4 regions of the Laedolimicola intestinihominis genome follow, and region 1 is predicted to be linked to each of the others. Evidence: riboswitches for the same ligand, from Rfam matches in the RefSeq annotation. Region 1 holds a riboswitch; each other region holds the start of a gene.
What was found. Region 1 has a riboswitch for cyclic di-GMP ahead of WMO29_RS11380 (hypothetical protein). Riboswitches for the same ligand answer to the same signal wherever they lie in the genome.
Positions count from the first base shown of each region.

Region 2: another riboswitch for cyclic di-GMP. It lies ahead of gatY (tagatose-bisphosphate aldolase subunit GatY); the one in region 1 lies ahead of WMO29_RS11380 (hypothetical protein).
Region 3: another riboswitch for cyclic di-GMP. It lies ahead of WMO29_RS10620 (ABC transporter substrate-binding protein); the one in region 1 lies ahead of WMO29_RS11380 (hypothetical protein).
Region 4: another riboswitch for cyclic di-GMP. It lies ahead of WMO29_RS01555 (response regulator); the one in region 1 lies ahead of WMO29_RS11380 (hypothetical protein).

Region 1 covers NZ_JBBMFE010000010.1:120,015-124,964, forward strand. The annotation lists gene WMO29_RS11375 (ATP-binding protein) at 430-2,445, shown strand; cyclic di-GMP riboswitch class I at 2,484-2,559, shown strand; gene WMO29_RS11380 (hypothetical protein) at 2,648-2,902, shown strand; gene WMO29_RS11385 (ATP-binding protein) at 2,877-3,074, shown strand; gene WMO29_RS11390 (C39 family peptidase) at 3,203-4,096, shown strand; gene WMO29_RS11395 (hypothetical protein) at 4,250-4,950, shown strand, end outside.
Region 2 covers NZ_JBBMFE010000005.1:29,673-34,622, reverse strand. The annotation lists gene WMO29_RS07055 (hypothetical protein) at 1-771, opposite strand, end outside; gene gatY (tagatose-bisphosphate aldolase subunit GatY) at 853-1,704, opposite strand; cyclic di-GMP riboswitch class I at 2,165-2,248, opposite strand; gene WMO29_RS07045 (L-fucose isomerase) at 2,531-4,333, opposite strand; gene WMO29_RS07040 (helix-turn-helix transcriptional regulator) at 4,532-4,950, shown strand, end outside.
Region 3 covers NZ_JBBMFE010000009.1:85,964-90,913, forward strand. The annotation lists gene WMO29_RS10615 (ATP-binding protein) at 1-1,572, opposite strand, end outside; gene WMO29_RS10620 (ABC transporter substrate-binding protein) at 1,575-3,419, opposite strand; cyclic di-GMP riboswitch class I at 3,519-3,594, opposite strand; gene WMO29_RS10625 (hypothetical protein) at 4,104-4,262, opposite strand; gene WMO29_RS10630 (sensor domain-containing diguanylate cyclase) at 4,255-4,950, opposite strand, start outside.
Region 4 covers NZ_JBBMFE010000001.1:356,394-361,343, reverse strand. The annotation lists gene WMO29_RS01555 (response regulator) at 193-3,399, opposite strand; cyclic di-GMP riboswitch class I at 3,633-3,723, opposite strand; gene WMO29_RS01550 (helix-turn-helix domain-containing protein) at 3,978-4,343, opposite strand; gene WMO29_RS01545 (hypothetical protein) at 4,417-4,653, opposite strand; gene WMO29_RS01540 (DUF2318 domain-containing protein) at 4,798-4,950, opposite strand, start outside.

The sequences.
Region 1 (4,950 bases):
TTCATTTTATGTTATACTGTTTTAGAGGATTATCTTGGTCTCCGCTGCCGCTTCGGTCGGCACAGAGCAGAGGTCCACCGGACCTCTTGTGCCCTTGTTTTTGTCCTTATCAGAGTTCGTAAATACTCATGGGACAATATAATACAAGGGAAACAATAAGGGAAAACTCACCTGCGATAAACTTAGTGTTTTCAAGGGCTTGAGAGATATTTGATAATAAAATATAACAATTATTAAATCCCTTTGAATATATGAAATCTCAATTCAAGTTTGCAGAACTAAGAGTATTGGAAGATTAAGGACACCTGTCTTGAAAAAATGTTGGCAGAATAGTATACCGCTGTGATATAATAAAGCAAACGATTTTATATGTAAATTTAAAATTTAAACTGAAAGCCATTTAAGTCTTTCTAAGCGAGAGGAAACCGTATGGATAATTTCAAAAAACTCACAGAGCAACTTATGAAAATATATATTAATGCTGAATCAGTAAATGATTTGGGTATAGAAAATTATTTTGATGAAAATGTCAGTCTGATCGGAACTGGGAAACATGAGCTTTTCAGGAATCTGCATGAGTTTTTGGAATCATTTAAATTTGATGTAAAACGAAGAGATAAAATCAGACTTGAAATAGAAAATTTATATCAGGAGGAAGAAAGACTAGATGATGATCATGTTCTTGCACATGGAACAGTAGATTTTACTGGTCTGTTTAAAGATGGTTCAATCTGTTTCAAAATGGAGACAAGATTTACGATTATCTATAGGTGGACGAATGGAAAATGGCTGGTTCAGCATCTGCATCAGTCAACGCCGGATTTGGAGCAAATGGACGGTGAAGAGTTCCCTGTTACCTTGGGAAAGCAGGTCAAAAAAACCCGGCAGGCTTTTCATGCATTAGGAACTGCATATTATTTAATCTTAAGGTTGAATTTAAAAACAAAGCGTGTTGAGCTTGTCAAAAAAAGTCGAAAAATGATTATTGATATGAAAGATTATACCGAATGGAATCCTAAGATCGAGATTATCGAAAGGGTGATGGCAGAACCGTTTGCGCAGAAGTATATGGAATTTCTTGATATACAGACCATGGCGGCACGGCTTCATAATAAAGAATCTATGTCTTCCGAATTCAAACTAAAGGAAGGAGCATGGTTTCTTGCTATGGTCGTTCCTCAGAGTTATGATAAAAATGGAAATGTTACATCCGTGCTGATTGCAAATCGAGATGTGACAGATGAAAAAATGCGGGAATTAAGACAAGAGGAAGAATTACGGGAGGCTAAATTAAAAGCAGAATGTGCAAATAAAGCAAAATCGACATTCCTGTTCAATATGTCCCATGATATCAGGACGCCTATGAATGCGATTATTGGTTATGCAGAACTGGCGACCAGACATTTGCAAGAAACAGAAAAACTTGGCAGATACCTTGAAAAAATTCAAATATGCGGAAAAGAACTTCTGTCGATGCTTGGTAATGTTCTGAATCTTGCAAGGATTGAAAATAATCAGGTCGAAATGGAATACACTGTTTCGAATGTTCATGAGTGCTTTGAAAATTGTATCATTATGTTCCAACAACAGGCAGAAAGAAAAAATCAAACTCTCTCCCTGACAGAACAAATCATGTATCCGTATGTATATATGGATGCACCGCACCTGTCAGAAGTCTGTCTTAATATTATAAGCAATGCAATAAAGTATACAAATACAGGAGGTAGGATATCCTGTAATGTTGTACAGAAATCCTGTGAAAAAGAAGACCGGTGCAATCTGATCATTACCATTACCGATAATGGAATTGGTATGTCTGAAGAATTCCAAAAGCGTATTTTTGAAACTTTTGAAAGAGAACGTAACACTACGTTAAGTCATATTGATGGTAGTGGCATCGGAATGGGCATTACAAAAAAGCTTGTAGATCTCATGGATGGCACAATAGAAGTGAAAAGCAAGCAGGGTGAGGGTTCCCAATTTACAGTAACGATTCCTTGCAGGAAAGCGTCAAAAGAAGATTCTCTGGTGAAAAAAAATAGTAATCTGAGTAGTAAGAATTGCTTGAACGGTGTTCGAATCTTATTAGTCGAAGATAATGAGATCAACACTGAAATCGCAAAGGAACTATTGACGGAAGAAGGCTGTATTGTTGAGACTGCAAATGATGGTGTTGCATGCATTGATATGATTGAAAAAGCGGATGCTGGTTATTACAAGATGATCCTTATGGATATTCAGATGCCTGTTATGAATGGATATGACGCTGCATTAACTATCCGAAAGATGAAGGATACGAAAAAAGCCAGAATCCCAATTATTGCGATGACGGCCAATGCTTTCGCAGAAGATACACAAAAGGTTCTTTCTGTTGGAATGAATGCTCATGTTGCAAAGCCTGTTGATATGAACATTCTTGTGCCAACAATGATGAAATATTTATAATAGACAGCTTCAAAAAAATGTACAATATAATACCAATAAAGATTCATCGGCAAATCAGTCGAAAGACTGAGACGCAAAGCTATAGGGTCTGTAAAATGACAGCCAGCTGCAACCTTTAAGATGCATTGTCTGGAAAGGCAGTGCATTTTTCCCTTTAGATTTGTGGTGTGTAATAACCTGATGATTTGGGGAGAAAAGAATAATGGATAAAAGTCGAAAAAAATCAGCCGTACTATTTGCAGGTATATTTGTAGTTTTAGGAATGTGGATGATGTTATCAGTACATTGCCGGGCTGCGGAAAAGAATAATGATGAAAAACAGCCACAGATCATCCGTATCGGATCCTTTGAGGATACCTTTGATTATGTCGATAAAAACGGTGTAAGACGAGGATATGGCTACGAACTCATTCGCAGGAACCGGACTGGGCATGTCAATCGTCAGGAAATATGTTGATCTGCTTGGCGGAACCATAGATGTAGAGAGTGAACCGGGAAAGGGCAGCACCTTTACAGTTATACTTAAACACAGGATAGCGGATGAAAGCTATTATGTAAAAAAACGTGCTGAAAGCTCTGAATCAAGCAGTGAAATCCTTGAAGGCAGGAATATTCTTCTGGCAGAATGATCCATTGACCACAAAACAGAAGAAAGAAAAAATAAGAGAAATATAAGAAATTCGAAAGAGAATGTACAAGAAGAATGGAAATCCCTTTGTTATACTGAACCTATACAACGAAAGAAGAGGGGACTACCATGACCAGACAGAAAAATAAAGCAGAGTACAGGGATGAGCGCACAGCAGATCCGGAAGATGAATGGGATGTACGGAGAAGCAGAACGGATGTCCGCCACCGGAGTGGAAATACAGGAAACCACCGCCGCGGACGCCGTCGGAATCGGCAAAAGGCCCGCATCCGCTTTCTGGCGTCCATGCTCGGGACGCTTCTGGAGGCGATCCTGCTGGTGCTGGTGGCCTATACAGCGTTAAATCTTTTTTGCGGGTTTGGAAAAGTGAATACGCAGAAATTGCGGGAGCAGGGTTACCCGGAAAGCCTGATTGCGCTGGTGGAGCGCAACCCAGAGACGAAGGATTTCGTGCTGGATTATCCGAAATACAAGGGACTGGAAGAAATTGACATTTCGAAAGACGTGATGAAGGGAGAGATTCCCCATTTTTTGCAGTGGGATGAGCGCTGGGGATACGAAACCTATGGTAGCGATTTTCTGGCAGTGACAGGCTGCGGACCCACCTGTCTGTCTATGGTGACCTGCGGTCTGACTGGCGATACGCAGTGGAATCCCTATGAGGTGGCAAAAATGGCCGAGGATAACGGTTATTATGTGGATGGGTCCGGTTCTTCCTGGGCTCTGATGAGCAGCGGTGCGGAAAAGCTGGGGCTTACCGTCTCCAGCGTGATTTTTGATGCGGAGCATATCCGTGCCACCTTGGAGGCGGGTCAGCCGATTATCTGCGTGATGGGCCCGGGCGACTTCACGAATGCGGGACATTTTCTGGTGCTGACAGGCGTGGATAAGAACGGCGACATCATTTTGCAGGATCCGAACAGCGTGAAACGGACAAAACAACACTGGGATGTGCAGAAGCTGATGAATCAGATGAAAAATCTGTGGGCTTACAGTTGCTGAAAATTGTTAAAAATTACAAAAAACGGAAAGAAAAGATAGCCAGAAGATAGGAAATACGTTACAATAAGAAAAATAGGAAAATTTCACAGCAATCCGTAATGAAAATGAAGAAAATCTGAAAAGCTCGGGTGCATGGATAAAAGGAGGGGCTGCATGAAAAGAAAAATGAATGCTCTGATATGGAGCCTGTGCGCAGTGGTAGCCCTTGGCGGCTGCGCAGTTTCAAAAAAGTCGGATACAGGCAATGCAGACATGGTTATGAAGGACGATGCAGGAGAGACAGTAGATCCGGCGGATACAGCGGAGACATTTTCAGAGGCGGCAGGTTCAACCAACACAGCAGATACCTCAGACGCCCGCGATCTGACCACTGCCGAGCTGCAGAAATTCACCGACTGGATCAACGAGGGCGATAACGGTGGCAACTATGGATTTCTGCTGTCGGATTACGGGGATCCGAAGGACGCAGATCTGGGGGAAATCTTTTATTCGGGCGCGGGCATGGCCACGGAGCCGTTGACAGCCGCGGAGCGGCAGGAATATCTGAAGATATCCGGTCGGGAAGATATAGAGACGGACTGTGTCCGGCTTACGACGGAACAGATTAACCATGTTCTGACCAAAAGGCTTGGCTGTACGTTGGACGAGATGAGCCGGGAGCTGCCGTGGTTTTATCTGGAGAAGGCAAAGGTCTGGGTTACGGAGCATGGAGACACGAATTATGTAAACTTCACCTGCGTCAGCGGACGTGAGCTGTCAGCGGGCGTCTATGAGCTGGACTGCGTACCGGGGGATGAGAATTACCGGCCATATGTGCATTCCTGTCATCTGACCTTACAGGCGGATGGAGAGGA
Region 2 (4,950 bases), on a different contig from region 1:
ATGCTCGGAATCTCCCACAATGTGAGGCACATTGGCCAGCATCTCTGATAAAGTTCCCCGCTGGAAGATAAAGGCCAGGAACAGTAGCAGGATAATACCTGCGCCCAGGGTCATCCACAGGAAATTCCGAAACTGCAGCACGCCCTCCGGCTTCGTCCCTCTCCGACGCCCGCGCACCGTGGCAATCAGGCAAATCAGTCCGTACCCGGCGTACATCAGCACCGCGAAGGGATTCGCCAGCACGATCACCGCCATCAGAATGCCGCACAGGATATATTCCGGCACCGAATGCTCCATATCCGCCGAGAGCACCGCCAGCAGTACCGGCAGGATGCCGAATTCGATGGAATTATAGGACATGGCGCAGATGCTGAAGGGCGCGAAAATCGCGAACAAAAACGTTGGTCCGAAGGAAGCATATCCACGCCGCTGAAACCGCAGATAGAAGAACAGCGTCAGCACGCCGGAGTACACCAGATAGACAAACCGGCTCGCCATCACAATTCCTTCCGTAGACCCCATGACCGTCCGGATCAGGCTGTAAATGGGATGTAACAGAAAGGAACAGAGCTGCTGGGTCGGATTCCACTCATCGATCAGAATTTTCTCTCCCCGGAAAATACGCTCCGAACAGCCGATAAAATACATCTCATCCGCCGTATTGAAGCCGTAGATGCTCCTCCATATGAAAATCACCTGTAATAAAAGAAACAGGCCGATAAAAATCAGGTGCTGCCGCCTGCGGTCTGTCTGCATGGTCTCTACGTTCACTTTCTATTCTCCCATTTATTTCCAATTATGCTCGCAACGCAGAGGCTGCTGTTACACAGCCCCTGCGTTTTTTTCAGCCTCTTAAACTCTGTCCGTGCAGCCGCACATCTTCATACGCGTCTCCACGATGGCTTTCACGTGCTCCATGGCTACCTTGCCATACTTCTTCGGATCGAAGGCGTCCGGGTTTGCCGCCAGGAATTCCTTCACGCCGTCGGTATAGGCGATACGAAGCTCTGTGGCAAAGTTGACCTTGCAGATACCGCGCTTGATGCTCTCTACCACTGCTTCCTCGGACAGGCCGCTTGCTCCGTGCAGTACCAGCGGGATATCTACGACTTTCCGGATCTCAGCCAGGCGGTCCAGATCCAGCTTCGGTACTCCCTTGTATACACCGTGAGCGGTTCCGATGGCTACGGCCAGGGATGTTACGCCGGTGCGCTCCACGAATTCTTTTGCCTCCAGCGGATCTGTATAACCATTGCCCTCGCCGCCGTCCAGATCGTCCTCTTTGCCGCCGACCTTGCCAAGCTCCGCCTCTACCGGGATTCCGGAAGGTCTGCAGGCGTCTGCTACGGCCTTGGTTACCGCTATATTTTCCTCAAACACATTGTGGGAGCCGTCAATCATGATGGAAGTGTAGCCGGTCCGCAGCGCCCGCATAGCCAGGTCAAAGCTATCGCCGTGATCCAGGTGCAGACACACCGGAACGCTGGCGCGCTCAGCGGCCGCCTTTACATTTGCCAGATACATATCCAGTCCCGCGTACTTAATGGTGGACGGTGTAGTCTGCAGCATCAGCGGCGCCCGAAGCTCCTCTGCCGCCGCGATAACGGCCATTACCATTTCCATATTCTCCACATTGAAAGCGCCTACGGCGTAGCCGCCCTTCTGTGCGTCCAAAAGCATCTTTTCTGATGTAACAAATGACATGATCGTTCCTCCTCGTCTGATTCAGTGTTATCTTTCTCACCTTATCTATCATACCCCGTATCTCGAAAAAGCGCAACCTCCAACGGGGTTTTCCTGTCCGGAAAAAAATCTCAAAAAAAGCAGAAGCCCGCATTCTATTACATCAAAGTTCCGATTACGATTGCGACAGAAGATACCATCGACTGTTTTGAATAAATCATTGTCCTATCACCTTGCTCACACGAAAATACGCCGAAGGCTTTCGCCCCCGGCGTATTTTCCGTGATCTCTCACATTCCCCTCTTATAAGTAACCCTTCTATGCCGCTCACACAGCTTCGAAAAGCTCTTATCATATAATAGTTTTTATGTAATAGGGATTCCATCGAAATTTCCTATTACATAAAAAATACTGCAACAGGCGTCAAAACAGGCGCACAAATCACAGCATCCAAACATATCAGAATTCTTTTCGGACTTCCAATAGCAACCGGCTGTCATAGTTTTACCCTTAGACCCTTTTGGCTTTGCGTCCCTGCTTTTCAGCAGGTTTGCCCAGTATTCTCTTTTTGCAATATTGTTCATTTTAGCAGAGTCCCTTCCATATTGCAAGTCAGATTTTTGTCAAATTTTTTCTCCCGTCATCTGTTAATTAGTCATCTTCCCAGATATACGTTTTTTTATTGTTCGAAGCAAGGTTCGTTCACCGATAGAGACTCCTTTCCGGGCTTTTTGCTCTATAGGAATCATAGTTTTCGCGCTTTAACGCAACACAGTGTTTCCTGTAGAGCAAAAGGAGCACGGAACCTCGCAGTTCCATGCTCCCGTATGTAACTTCTCTTTTCGAATTAACGGATAGTCTTGTACAGCGGGCCGTATGCCTTGCATGCACGGAAGTCCTGTCCCTCTTTGTTCATACCGAATGCGTTCCATGCTGCCGGACGGAAGATCTCCTCTTCCGGAACATTGTGCATACATACCGGGATTCTTAAGATGGAGCAGAGGGTAATCAGGTCTGCGCCGATGTGACCGTAGCTGATAGCGCCATGGTTTGCGCCCCAGTTGTTCATCATATCGTAAGCGGTCTTGAATGCGCCCTCGCCTGTGCAGCGCGGTGCGAACCATGTGCAGGGCCATGTATAGTCTGTTCTCTTCCACAGAGTATCGGATACATCATCCGGCAGGTTGATGGTCCAGCCCTCTGCAATCTGCAGAACCGGTCCAAGTCCTTTTACCAGGTTCAGGCGAATCATGGTAGCCGGCATCTCAGCTCTGGTCAGGAAACGGGAGGAGAATCCGCCGCCACGGAAGTAGCCGTTGTCAGCTGCGTTCCAGGTGGTTGCTTCCATAATCTTCTTCTGATCCTCTTCGGTTACATCCCACCACTGCTTCATGGTGCCGTTGCCGTTCTCATCCTTTACTTCGCCGCAGGCATCCAGACAGCATGCGCCGGAATTGATCAGATGGATAAAGCCGTCAGCCTCTTTTGCCTTGCCTTCCAGATCGTAGCCGGTAACTCTCTTCACTGCGTCGCCGCTCCAGTAGGTACGAACATCCGCGAACATCTGAGCGCGGCCGGTCAGCAGCTTCATGAACAGCATACCCAGACCGTTCAGTACGTCGTTCTCGGTAGCCAGGATATACGGCTCTCTCGCGCCTTCCCAGTCAAAGGAGGTGTTCAGCATTGCCTCTGCGAAGTCTCCGTTCGGGTAGAAGTCTGTCCACTGTCTCTGTCCCTGGAAACCAGCTGCCAGAGCATTGTGTCCGATAGCTTCCTCGGAGAACTTCGGATCCAGGTTATCGCAGCCGTTCATCAGCTCTTTGATGATAACTGCCATTTTTACAACAAACTCGAACTGCTCTTCCTTCTGCTCCTCAGTCATCTGAAGCTCAGGCGGGTTCTTGTCAAAGCCGATAGTACAGGTCTCTTTCGCCCACTTCAGAGCCTTCTCAAACTCTTCATGATCGTAGATACCCTCTGTCATACGACGGATAATTTCAACCTCGTCTACAGACTCCACACGCATTCCCAGATATTCCTCGATGAATTCCGGGCTGATGATGGATCCGCCGATACCCATGGTAACGGAACCAATCTGCAGGTAGGATTTTCCTCTCATGCTTGCTGCTGCCACTGCGGCGCGGCCGAAGCGGAGAAGCTTTGCCTTTACGTCCTCCGGGATAGTCTCGTCGTCGGCGTCCTGAACGTCATGTCCGTAGATACCGAATGCCGGAAGTCCCTTCTGTGCATGGGTAGCCAGTACGGAAGCCAGGTATACAGCGCCCGGTCTCTCGGTAGCATTCAGTCCCCATACGCCCTTGATGGTCAACGGGTCGGTGTCCATGGTCTCGGATCCGTAGCACCAGCAGGGAGTAACGGTCAGGGTGATGTCTACGCCTGCTTTACGGAACTTGTCTGCGCAGGCAGCTGCCTCGCCTACACGACCGATGGTGGTGTCTGCGATAACCACCTTTACCGGCTCACCGTTGGAATAACGGATATTCTCCTCAAACAGCTTTGCCGCTGCTTTTGCCATACCCATGGTCTGCTCTTCTAGGGATCCTCTTACATCAAGAGCTCCTCTTCTTCCGTCGATAGTCGGACGGATACCGATTACAGGATAATCGCCAATTAATCTAGATTTTGCCACTTTTTAAACCCTCCATTTTATAAAAATAGATTTTCACGTTTCTGATGATCACATTATATAACACTTTATAAAAAAATGCACGTAATTTTCTGTTATGATATGGACATTTTTTGTGCTAATTGTTATACTTCTTCTATATAAAAGAAACTTCTTTTATCACATTCGACTGACAATTTGCGTGGCAGGAGATTATTTGTTATGAAAGCTTTCCATGAAGTGCGAAATTACGACTCTGACTATATGGTCTGGCACTCCCGGTATGAAAATATCGGGTTTCTGGCCCATTGGCATAAGGAAATCGAGCTGATCTACGTCCGCTCCGGTTCCTGCTCATTAAGCATCACCGATCAGACCTTTCTGGCCCGGGCCGGGGATCTGGCCATCTGTGAAAGCGGCATGATTCACTACAGCAATTCCCATGGCATGGACAATTCTCTGGATTTTATCATTTTTGACACCTCGATTCTGGGACCGATTTTTCAGAATCCCGGCTTTACGCATCCCCTGGTCACCCGGGAGGAGCTGGAAGCCTGCGGGCTGTCAGAACGCCTGCGCGCGCTCATCGACACGGTTTCCCGTGAGCTGGAACAAAAGCAGCCCTTCTATCAGGAAGTGGT
Region 3 (4,950 bases), on a different contig from region 1:
AGATGACTTTGTCTCACATTCTTCTACCAGAAGCTGAATTTTTCCACCCTCCTGCGTATATTTTATGGCATTAGACAGCAGATTACTGAAAATCTGCATCAAATGAACCTGATCACCATTCACCCACTCATGGTGAATATTTTCTTTTATGACTGTAAAAGTCTGCTGCTTTTCATATATTTGAGAATGAAATATAGTGTCAAGTTCCTGCATAAATTCCAAAATTGAAAAATCAGAGTACTTAAAAACCGTTTTTCCTGCCTCAATCTTGCTCATATCCAAAACATCATTGATAATTCCTAACAGATGCTGTGATGAAATATCTATTTTATCTGCATACTCTATAACTTTTGCTTTATTACCTGCATCATGTCTGATCAAAGATGTGATACCAATGATTGCATTCATAGGTGTGCGAATATCATGTGACATATTAGACAGGAAATCCGTTTTCGCCTTATTTGCATTTTCAGCTGTCTGTAAAGCCTCTGTTGCAACGTTCTTTGCCTTTTTCAGTTTTTGATTGACTACTTCCATTTCCTTCATTGTTTGTAAATGAAGTTCATTATTTCTTTTTTCATATTCTGCTTTTTGATCTGCAAGACTAAGTCTGGAAATACTGTAGAATAATCCGGCAAAAAGTAAAAGTATAGAACCTGCCATGAGTATTGTTGTAAACAGCACCATTTTCTGGTAATCCATCAGCACATTGTCAACAACTCCATTTGCCACAATGCATACCAAAATGGTGTTGTTGCTTTCTATCGGGCAATACCCCAGATAATAGGGGTTCTGTTTTCCCAAAAGTGCAACTCCGGATTCCCTGTTATCAAACTTCTTTTTGAACAAATCAGCTTCCTCTTCTGTAACAGCCTGTTCCCCTTTTAAATGTTTTAACAAAGAATAATTACGCAGGTATTTATCACCACTCTGGTTCGTATACGTAATATTTCCGTCATGATCCAACATGAACAAATATGCATTCCCATCATAACCTTTCAGTTTTAACATGGAATCCAGTTTCGAATGATCATACACAGTTCCAATTGCCGTATAAGTTTCCCCATTGATCGTATATTCCTGACATGGGATTGCAACCAGATAACCGTCTTTTTTCTTCTGATCATAATCAAGACGCACCAGTTTTCCAATATTGTATCCATTCTTTAAGTCCAGCAGAAGTTTACTTGGCATATCAATCCGCATTTTTGTTCCACCTGCTGATATTGCCTGACCATTCTCCTGAAGGAATATAAGTGTACTTTCCGATTCTTTTTCCCATGCCTCAAAGAAACTTTTGTTCACATCCGTTTCAAGAGACAGCTCCCTCTCATGAAGTAAAAATTCCTCAACCAACTGCAGCTGGCTGTAGTATCCACTCACCTGAAGATCATAGGTCTGCTGTATCTGTTCAACAACAGCTCCCATACTGCTTTTTCCGTTTTCGCTGATATACTTCTTAGACTTACTTATCAGATACTTGATACAACCTAAGCTTAAAAGAATAATAAGTAGTATAAGCAACAGCCTTGTTATTTTTTTTCTTTTATTTACCGTTTGTTCTATCTCCACTTTTACTGTTCAACCTCTATATAGTCTTCCGGTGCTGACGGCTGCTGTCCTTTTGACATTGCTTCGATCCATGCACTTGATAATGTTGTCTCTTTAAGCTGCTCAATCTCACATTTCGGATTTATTTTTTTCAAAACAGACATTGTGGTGTCTGTAAGAAGAATCGAGTATTCCTTTTCTTTGTCTATTTTCTTATCATTAACTGTTAAGTCCTTTAACGAAAATCCACTTTCCTCTTGATTGACGATCATTTTCATACCGGATGCAATTGGTAATTCGTATTTATTGGTTACATAAAAATTCTCATCCGCATCGGCGAGATAATTTTCCACGAGTTCACAAACCTGTTTACCATTCATTTTTGCAAAATATAATGCTGTATCTGAACTCTTCGCTGTCATCATGCCAACCCGGCTATTGGTGCATTCTCCTTTGTACATAGAAGAAGTGAAATAATAATATGGTGTCAGAGCCAGCTGTGCATCATTTTCTTCTCTGATCGTAGTTAAAATGGAAGATGCTGCATCACGGCCACTTCTATCGTTCAGTGAAATGGAATATTCATTTTCAAAATTCACCGTTGCTTTTTCTTCTGAATCTTTACGGTTCATTACACTGCGCAAAGTATCAAAAGCCTGTGTTTCATCCATTTCCCCTGACAGTAATCCGTGAACAGCCTCAAGACCTGCATGAAATGATTTTTGGGCGGAATATCGGATATAAACAGCATTATTATTAATTTCATCTTCCAGTCCAGGCACATCCTGCATCATGGTTGGAACATCTGTATTCAATGAAATAACACCACTTCCACCCGCAATCAGCTTTTGCCCCTCTTCTGAAATCATACAGTCCAGCACATCCAGTGCAGTATCCAGTTTCTCCCGGTCTTTTTCCAGGTTTTTGTTAAATGCAATGTTTAAGGACGGAGTCATGTACACATAGGATTCATCCGATGTCTGTGAAAAGTAAGGGATACGGATCAGCTCCGCATCCATCTGTTTCTGCAGCTGCTGCATAATCGTCGGATGTCCATGAAACATTGCTGATTTTCCCTCGACAAACATCTGGGTTCCTGTATCGACGTCAATATTGATATCTTCTTTACCAAAGTGCGAGTCTTTCAGAAACTGGCTGGTTTCTGAAAAAATACGTTTCCATAATGCATCATCAAACTTTACTTCATCCACTGCAGTTTCTGCACCGTTTCGCCATTCAATACCATCCAGGCTTGTAAACTCACCGATTGCCGCTGCCTGGATGATTTCATTATTAGACCAGTCTTCACCAAGATCCATGGAATACGGTTTTATGCCATTATCATAAAACTGCTGACAGGCCTGTACATATTCCTCATAATTTTCTGGAATCTTTACGCCATACTGATCAAACAGTGTTTTGTTGGCAATGATCGTCTGCGGAATACCACAGATTGGCAGCCACTGGATTTCATCCTCCTCATTCTTATAATATTGCACCGCATAAGAATAATACTTGGAAACAACATCATAAGAAGCAAAATCCATAAGATAAGGCTGTAAGTCCTGTGCATCTGTTCCAGAGAATCGACGTACTGTTATGATATCCGGTAATTCATCATGTTCTTTAAAATAACTGTATAAATCGGTATCATTGTTACCAATAATAAATTCAATATCCTGATCAGGAAACTGTTCATGGATATAGGGTGCAATATTTTTCATCAAACGATTTTCCCACAGATAAACGGTAAGATGATCATCATTTTTAGATACTTCTTTCTTTGACTGTCCACATCCAGACAAGACAGCAGATGCTACAAGTACACCTGCCACCACTGCAATCAGACAACGTTTTGCCTTTTTCATACTTTTATTTTCCTCATTCTTTCCTGATAAAATCATTATTGTTACGCCTACGAAATAACACCGTAAAAAAGCACCGTCAGACAGACAGTGCACCTCATTTTATGCAACTGGCTGCCATTTTACAGGCCCTGTAGCTTTGCGTCCCAGACTTTCATCTGGTTTGCCGATTTCCTTATTATAGATATAGCTTTTAAACTTATGCAAAAAAACTAATTTTATTATACTTTAACGTTCTACTATGCACAAGAAAAAAATTACCGTTTTAACGTTCAAAAACAAAAAAAGAACAGCCGATACATATACTCGAACTGTTCTCCTACTTCCGAAGTCCACGCAGCATTGACATTACTGTTTCCTGCTCATTTGTACTCAGATCGTTCCATATCCCTAGAACTTCTTTCTGTTTTTCTGTCAGATTCTCTGAATTATCTTCTTGAAAAAACTGTGATAATCTATATTTACTGATATCACGCTTTTCACACAAAGATGTTATTTTATCCGCAGATTTCTCCACAGACAACAATAGGCTTCCTACTATCTTATCAACTCATTCACGATTGTCAACGTGTTGCGATGAATTTCACCATACTTAAGATATCCACCGTATTGGAAAGGTTGATCTTATAAATACATTCCCCATTGTACTGTACAATATATAAATATCCCCGGCTTACTACACAGTTTTCATTTAAATAGTAAGTCGTAAAAGGAAGCATCGAAGAATGGATATTTCTGCTGGATGGCTTTCTTCACCGCAACATACATATCTGCGTCTGCATACTCCTGTACTGGAAATAAGATATGCATGCGAGGACGGGCAGACTTCTTTCCTTTATCAAGCATGTGATGTCTGCTTTCTCCGATCTTTTCCTGTCACGATGTAGTATTGCTTCTTGTTTTCATACATTTCCACATCTGCGGCTTTCAGAAGCGACTCAAAATCCGTGTCCTTTGTACCGCTTATCGTCGTACCGAGGGACGCGGTAGCACCCAGTTGGCTTTTTGCCGTTTCCAGTAGTTTCTGAAACGCCGGATGTGTGATGTTTGGCAGAACCGCAATGAACTCATCTCCGCCAAACCGATACACATGACGCTTTCCGAACACAGATTTCAGCGTCTGTGCGGTCTGCACAATGAATTTATCACCGGCGTCATGTCCCTTTTGGTCATTTATTTCCTTTAGGCCATTTATGTCGCACATGACAATCGCCAGGGGAAAATACTTCTCCAGCTTTTCTGTGTACGCCCAATCCAGTGCTTTTCTGTTTTTACAATCTGTGAGCTGGTCATATAATGCACTGTGCTCCAGTGCATCTGCATTATCGCGCAGTCTTATCATAAAAGAGATCATAAACTCGATCATATCTATCAGATTCGAGATCTCATGCAATTTCTCTTCGGGAGAATTGTCCACACCGTAGAATCCGACCATCTTGCCGTTGATTTTGATTGGCCCTGTCACAAGGGTATTGACACCCTGAGGTTTCAGCCGTTCATAGATGGCTTCGCTTGTTTTTTTGCATTCTTCAAT
Region 4 (4,950 bases), on a different contig from region 1:
TGTAATGCGTTCACTCCGAGAAATCATCATACTGCTTCAGATTCATTTTTTTACGTTGGTCCCAGCACTCAAATGGAGAATTTCAAAGGAACCGGTATTTAATTCAACATAATAAACAGAAGTAAAATCTGCAGACATCTTATCCAGAAGTTGTGTTTCCTAGCTGCTTTTCCCATGCATTCAGGAAGGCAATTACAGCCAGTTTTCCAGAACATCATTCAGCTTATTCATATCCAGCGGTTTCGCAATATGTCCATTCATGCCTGTATTTTTTGCCAACTGTACATCTTCTGCAAAAGCATTGGCAGTCATGGCAACAATAGGCAGTTTTCCCTTTTCACCATGAAGGCTCCTGATTGCTGCAGTTGCCTCATAACCATTCATGACAGGCATTTGGATATCCATAAAAATAAGATCATACGAACCTTTCGGAGAAGCTTCCACTTTTTCAACTGCGATTTTTCCATTTTCTGCTGTTTCCACTTCTGCCCCTGTCATCCGCAAAATTTCAACACCAATTTCTCTGTTCAACTCATTATCATCAACCAGCAGAATCCTTTTTCCTGTGTAGTCTGATTCTGACAGCTTTTCCAAATAATTTCTTGCTGTTTTTTCTTTTCTTCCTGAAGTAAACTGCCGCAGTGTAGCCGTCAGCCGGGAACGGAACAGCGGTTTTGCAATAAAAGCATCTACACCTGCCGCCTTTGCCTCTTCTTCAATTTCACTGAATTCATAGGATGTCAGTACAATGATGGTAATCTCTTTCCCAATCCGTTTCCGAATCTGTCTGGCAGTTTCTATACCATCCATCTCCGGCATCTTCCAGTCCAGGATAACAGCAAAATAATCATTTTTTAGCTCATGACGTGCATAACAACGTTCAACGGCTTCCTTGCCAGAAAGAACCCATTCACCTGTAATACCGATTTCTTTCAGTGTGGCAATTGTACTTTCACAGCATGTCTTATCATCATCCACAACCAGAACCGGCAGATTCATCAGATCTCTGCCCTGTTCTTTTCCTTTTTCCTGAATCTTCAGATAAATTGTTACTGTGATTTTAGTTCCCTTGTGCAAGGTACTGTCCACTTTAATAGTGCCATTCATCAGGTTCACAATATTTCTGCTGATTGCCATTCCAAGACCGGTTCCCTGAACTCTGGTTGTCCGGTGGTCATCTGCACGGCTGAAAGGATCAAACATGATTTTCTGGAATTCCGGTGACATACCGATTCCATTATCCTCAATCGTAAATTCATAGCATCCAAGTTCTGAAAATCCATTGGGTTTTTCCTCTATGGAAAAAGTAATATCCCCACCATCCGGTGTATACTTGATCGCATTACTCATCAGATTCACAAATACCTGCTGAATCCTCAAGCTGTCACCACAGACAGCCTCATGTTCAATATGATTGATGTGTATATCAAAATTATGTTTATGTTCATCAAGCACCGGTTTCGTAAGTGTAATAAGATTATCTACCAGCTCTGACAGATTGAAATCTTCCTGTGCCAGTGTCATTTTTCCACTTTCAATACGTGCCATATCCAATACTTCATTGATCAGCCCCAGCAGATGGCGGCTTGATTCTGTGATCTTGCCGAGGCATTCAATGACTCTGTCCGGGCTCTCAACATTTGCTCCTGCGATTGCCGTCAGACCCACAATCGCATTCATTGGTGTCCGGATATCATGGGACATATTGGAAAGGAATTCTGTTTTCGCACGATTTGCATTTTCTGCGGACCGGTAAGCCTCTTTCAGTGCCTGACGGGATTCAATTTCTGCTTTCTTCTCCTGTGTCACATCCATGGATGCCAGCAATACCTTTTCCAGCTTTCCATTCTTCCATTCCAAGGGAATATAAGAAGCGATTTTATAAGTCTTTTCATCCAGGCTGCAATACTCAAACTTATAAATATCATTTTCATTTTTCAATTTCTTCCGAATATTATCCGGGGCTATCAGGATATCTATAGCTTCCAATGGTTCCAGTGTCTTATATTTTTCAAGAACCTGCATCTGAAAATCATGATAAAATCCCAGAGGTTTATATATCATCTGTCCATTCAGATTGTAGAATTCATATCTGTCATTTTCCAGATCACAGACAACAAAGCGGTCAACCAGACGCACAATACTCTGAATCAGCTGCTCCATGGAAGCATTATCCGCTGCCATCTGCAGATGCCGTGCGCTCTCTACCTTTGCCTCTGTGATATCACGCAGAAAGATCATGGCATATTCCGAATCCTCTATCTCGCCGCGTATGATTACATTACGAACCCATCGTTCTTCTCCATTCAGAGTGATACGACACTCTAAAGCCAATTCGGTTTCCAGGCCTTTCAGCTTTTCCGCAATATAACCACGGTCATAAAAAGAGGCTACCGCCTTCTTATCGGTTTCCACAACATAGGAATCCACAAAATGCCGAACCAGTTCATCCCACGTATGGCTCTGTTCAAAGACTGTCATCAGGGACGGTTCAACCTTAAAGGTATCAAAAGTATTCGCTTCCAGATTCACATAATACTCGCACAAATCTGCTTTCGTAAAAGCCCGGTGGAAAGCAGCAGATTTTTGTGCCTGCATGGTTTCTTTTTTCTCCCCATCAATGTTAATAAAAATCCCGGCAATCCTGCTGGCAGAACCATCCAGACGACGTATCACTTCTGCCGATGCCCGAAACCACTGGTATTGATTATCCTTCATTCTCATACGATACTCTACCTGGTATTTTATCTGGTTCGTCTTATCCTTAATTGCCGCCTGGAGCTGCACCATTACTCTTTCTTTATCCTGTGGATGCAGAAGATCTGACCAGGATTCCAGTTTATTCGGAAAGTCCAGAGTGTCATGATAGCCGAGCATTTTTCGGAATTCATGACTCCAGTTCGCATTCACAATCTCACTGTTTTCATCACAGTCAAAATACCAGAAGCCGGAATAGATAGCCTCATTGAGCAGTGCCAGATTTACATGATCCCAATTGACCTGTACGGACATAACCCAGATCTGTCTGCCCGCCTCATCTGTCGCATCCTCTTTACAAAGCCGTACATTATTCACTGTACCGTCTGCTGTAAGGATCTGTGCTTCCCCTGTTCCGTGAAGCTGCAAAAAACGGTCTCGCTCCAGTATATCTTCCTCGTCATAAAAGAAGTTTCTCAATGAGCCTTTTGTCTGTTCCATGAAAGTATCGAATGTATATCCTGTACTATGCAACAGCAGATTATCCACAGATAAAATAGACAGGTTTTGGTCATAAGATCCTGTCATTATACCTACCCCGCCATTATTTTCCAGTGTTTTCTGTACGGCCTGTGACATGGCCTGTGTCTGCCCCGTTACAGTCTCACCTAATGAATATATTTTGTCTTCATAATTTTTCATTTTATAAAAGTCCTCTCTCCGTCTTATGCCTTCTTCATCCTGCTTTTATCTGTATACAGAAAACCTGTCCCTGCTAGTTTTGTTACCCATTTTTGCATACAAAAAGGACACTTGCCAAAATCTGCCAGTGTCCCTACTATATTTCTCTAAAATCACACATCTATATAGTATAACAGGTATCGGAATCTCTTCTGTTCAAACATCTTTTCCATATATTATGATGATATGGAAACAGTGGCAACCGGCTGACATAGTCAAGTTTTCTGACTTTAGTCCCTTCTGGCTTTGCGACCCTGCCTTTCAACAGGTTTGCCTTTAAAATAATCTCTTTCTTTAAAAAACCATACCATGCGGTTTTCCGCACGTCAATAATTTTTTTTGAAAAATCTACACATTTTTTACTTCTATTTTTGAACTTCTCTTTATAAAAAATCTAAATCAATGAATCCTAAAAAGCTAACATTTTTTTCATATGAAGCTCATTCATCATTTATATTCATTTTCAAAATCTTTCGTGTAAATCCCAATATCAATTCCTTTTGCGTGAATAATTTCCCTAACTATTTTATTTGCCATCTCTATTCCTCCACCATGTTCTCCATCTGTTCCAACTTCTGCAAGGCTTTCATATACGCCATCAATCTTTTATACTGCGCATCTCCAAGGCTGTGAATCTGCTTTAAAATCTTAATATCCGACCTGGTAACTTCATAATCCATATCTGCATCTTTATATTCCGGATCAATTCCTTTTCCAGTCAAAAGCTGTTCGGGAGTAATCTCCAATGCATCACATATAGACAACAGACAGTCCGCTTTGGGATTCGTCTTTTTCTTCTTCCAGTCACTGATGTTACTTGTTGCAATCCCGGTCCTTCTTGAGAGTTCCAACTGCGTTATGTTCTTCTGCTCCATCACACAAAAAATTCTTTCACTGATAATCATGATTTTTCCTCCATCAACATTCCGTGCATATCCGTATTTACAAATTCATCCATCCGTCTATGCGGTTATAGTATCATGCTGCAACTTTTCTTTCAATAGAGATTTTTGTATTTCTGAACTTTGTTATATTCTTCTCTTTATATAGCTCCATGTACAACTGTCTTATTCTTTCCCTACGAAGATAAAAATCCGGATCAGGCAAATTATCCAAGTCCATTGCTTCCGCATACTTTGCTACCATTTCTCCAATAAAATTTGCTAAATTGCTCCATACATCTCTTTCTTTTAAAACCACTTTATTCTTGACCATAATTAAAATCCTTTCTGACATTGTCATTAAAATCCATCGTATCCCATCCATAGTGATGTTTCTTCACTTCCTGATAGGATAAGATAGATATTATTAAAATTAGTATTGTTATTATTAGTCTTATTAGATTTTGATTTTTACTGTTCAAAACCTGTCTCTTCCGTTCAAGTGCTCCCACCTTTTCCAAGTCTCATCGGCAGTCACAGTCTTGTTTTCAGCGAAAATAGGCCACGGGTTACAACCACCGGATTCAATCTCAACCTGATCCATCGAAAAGCGGTTGCCGCAGTTCTGGCA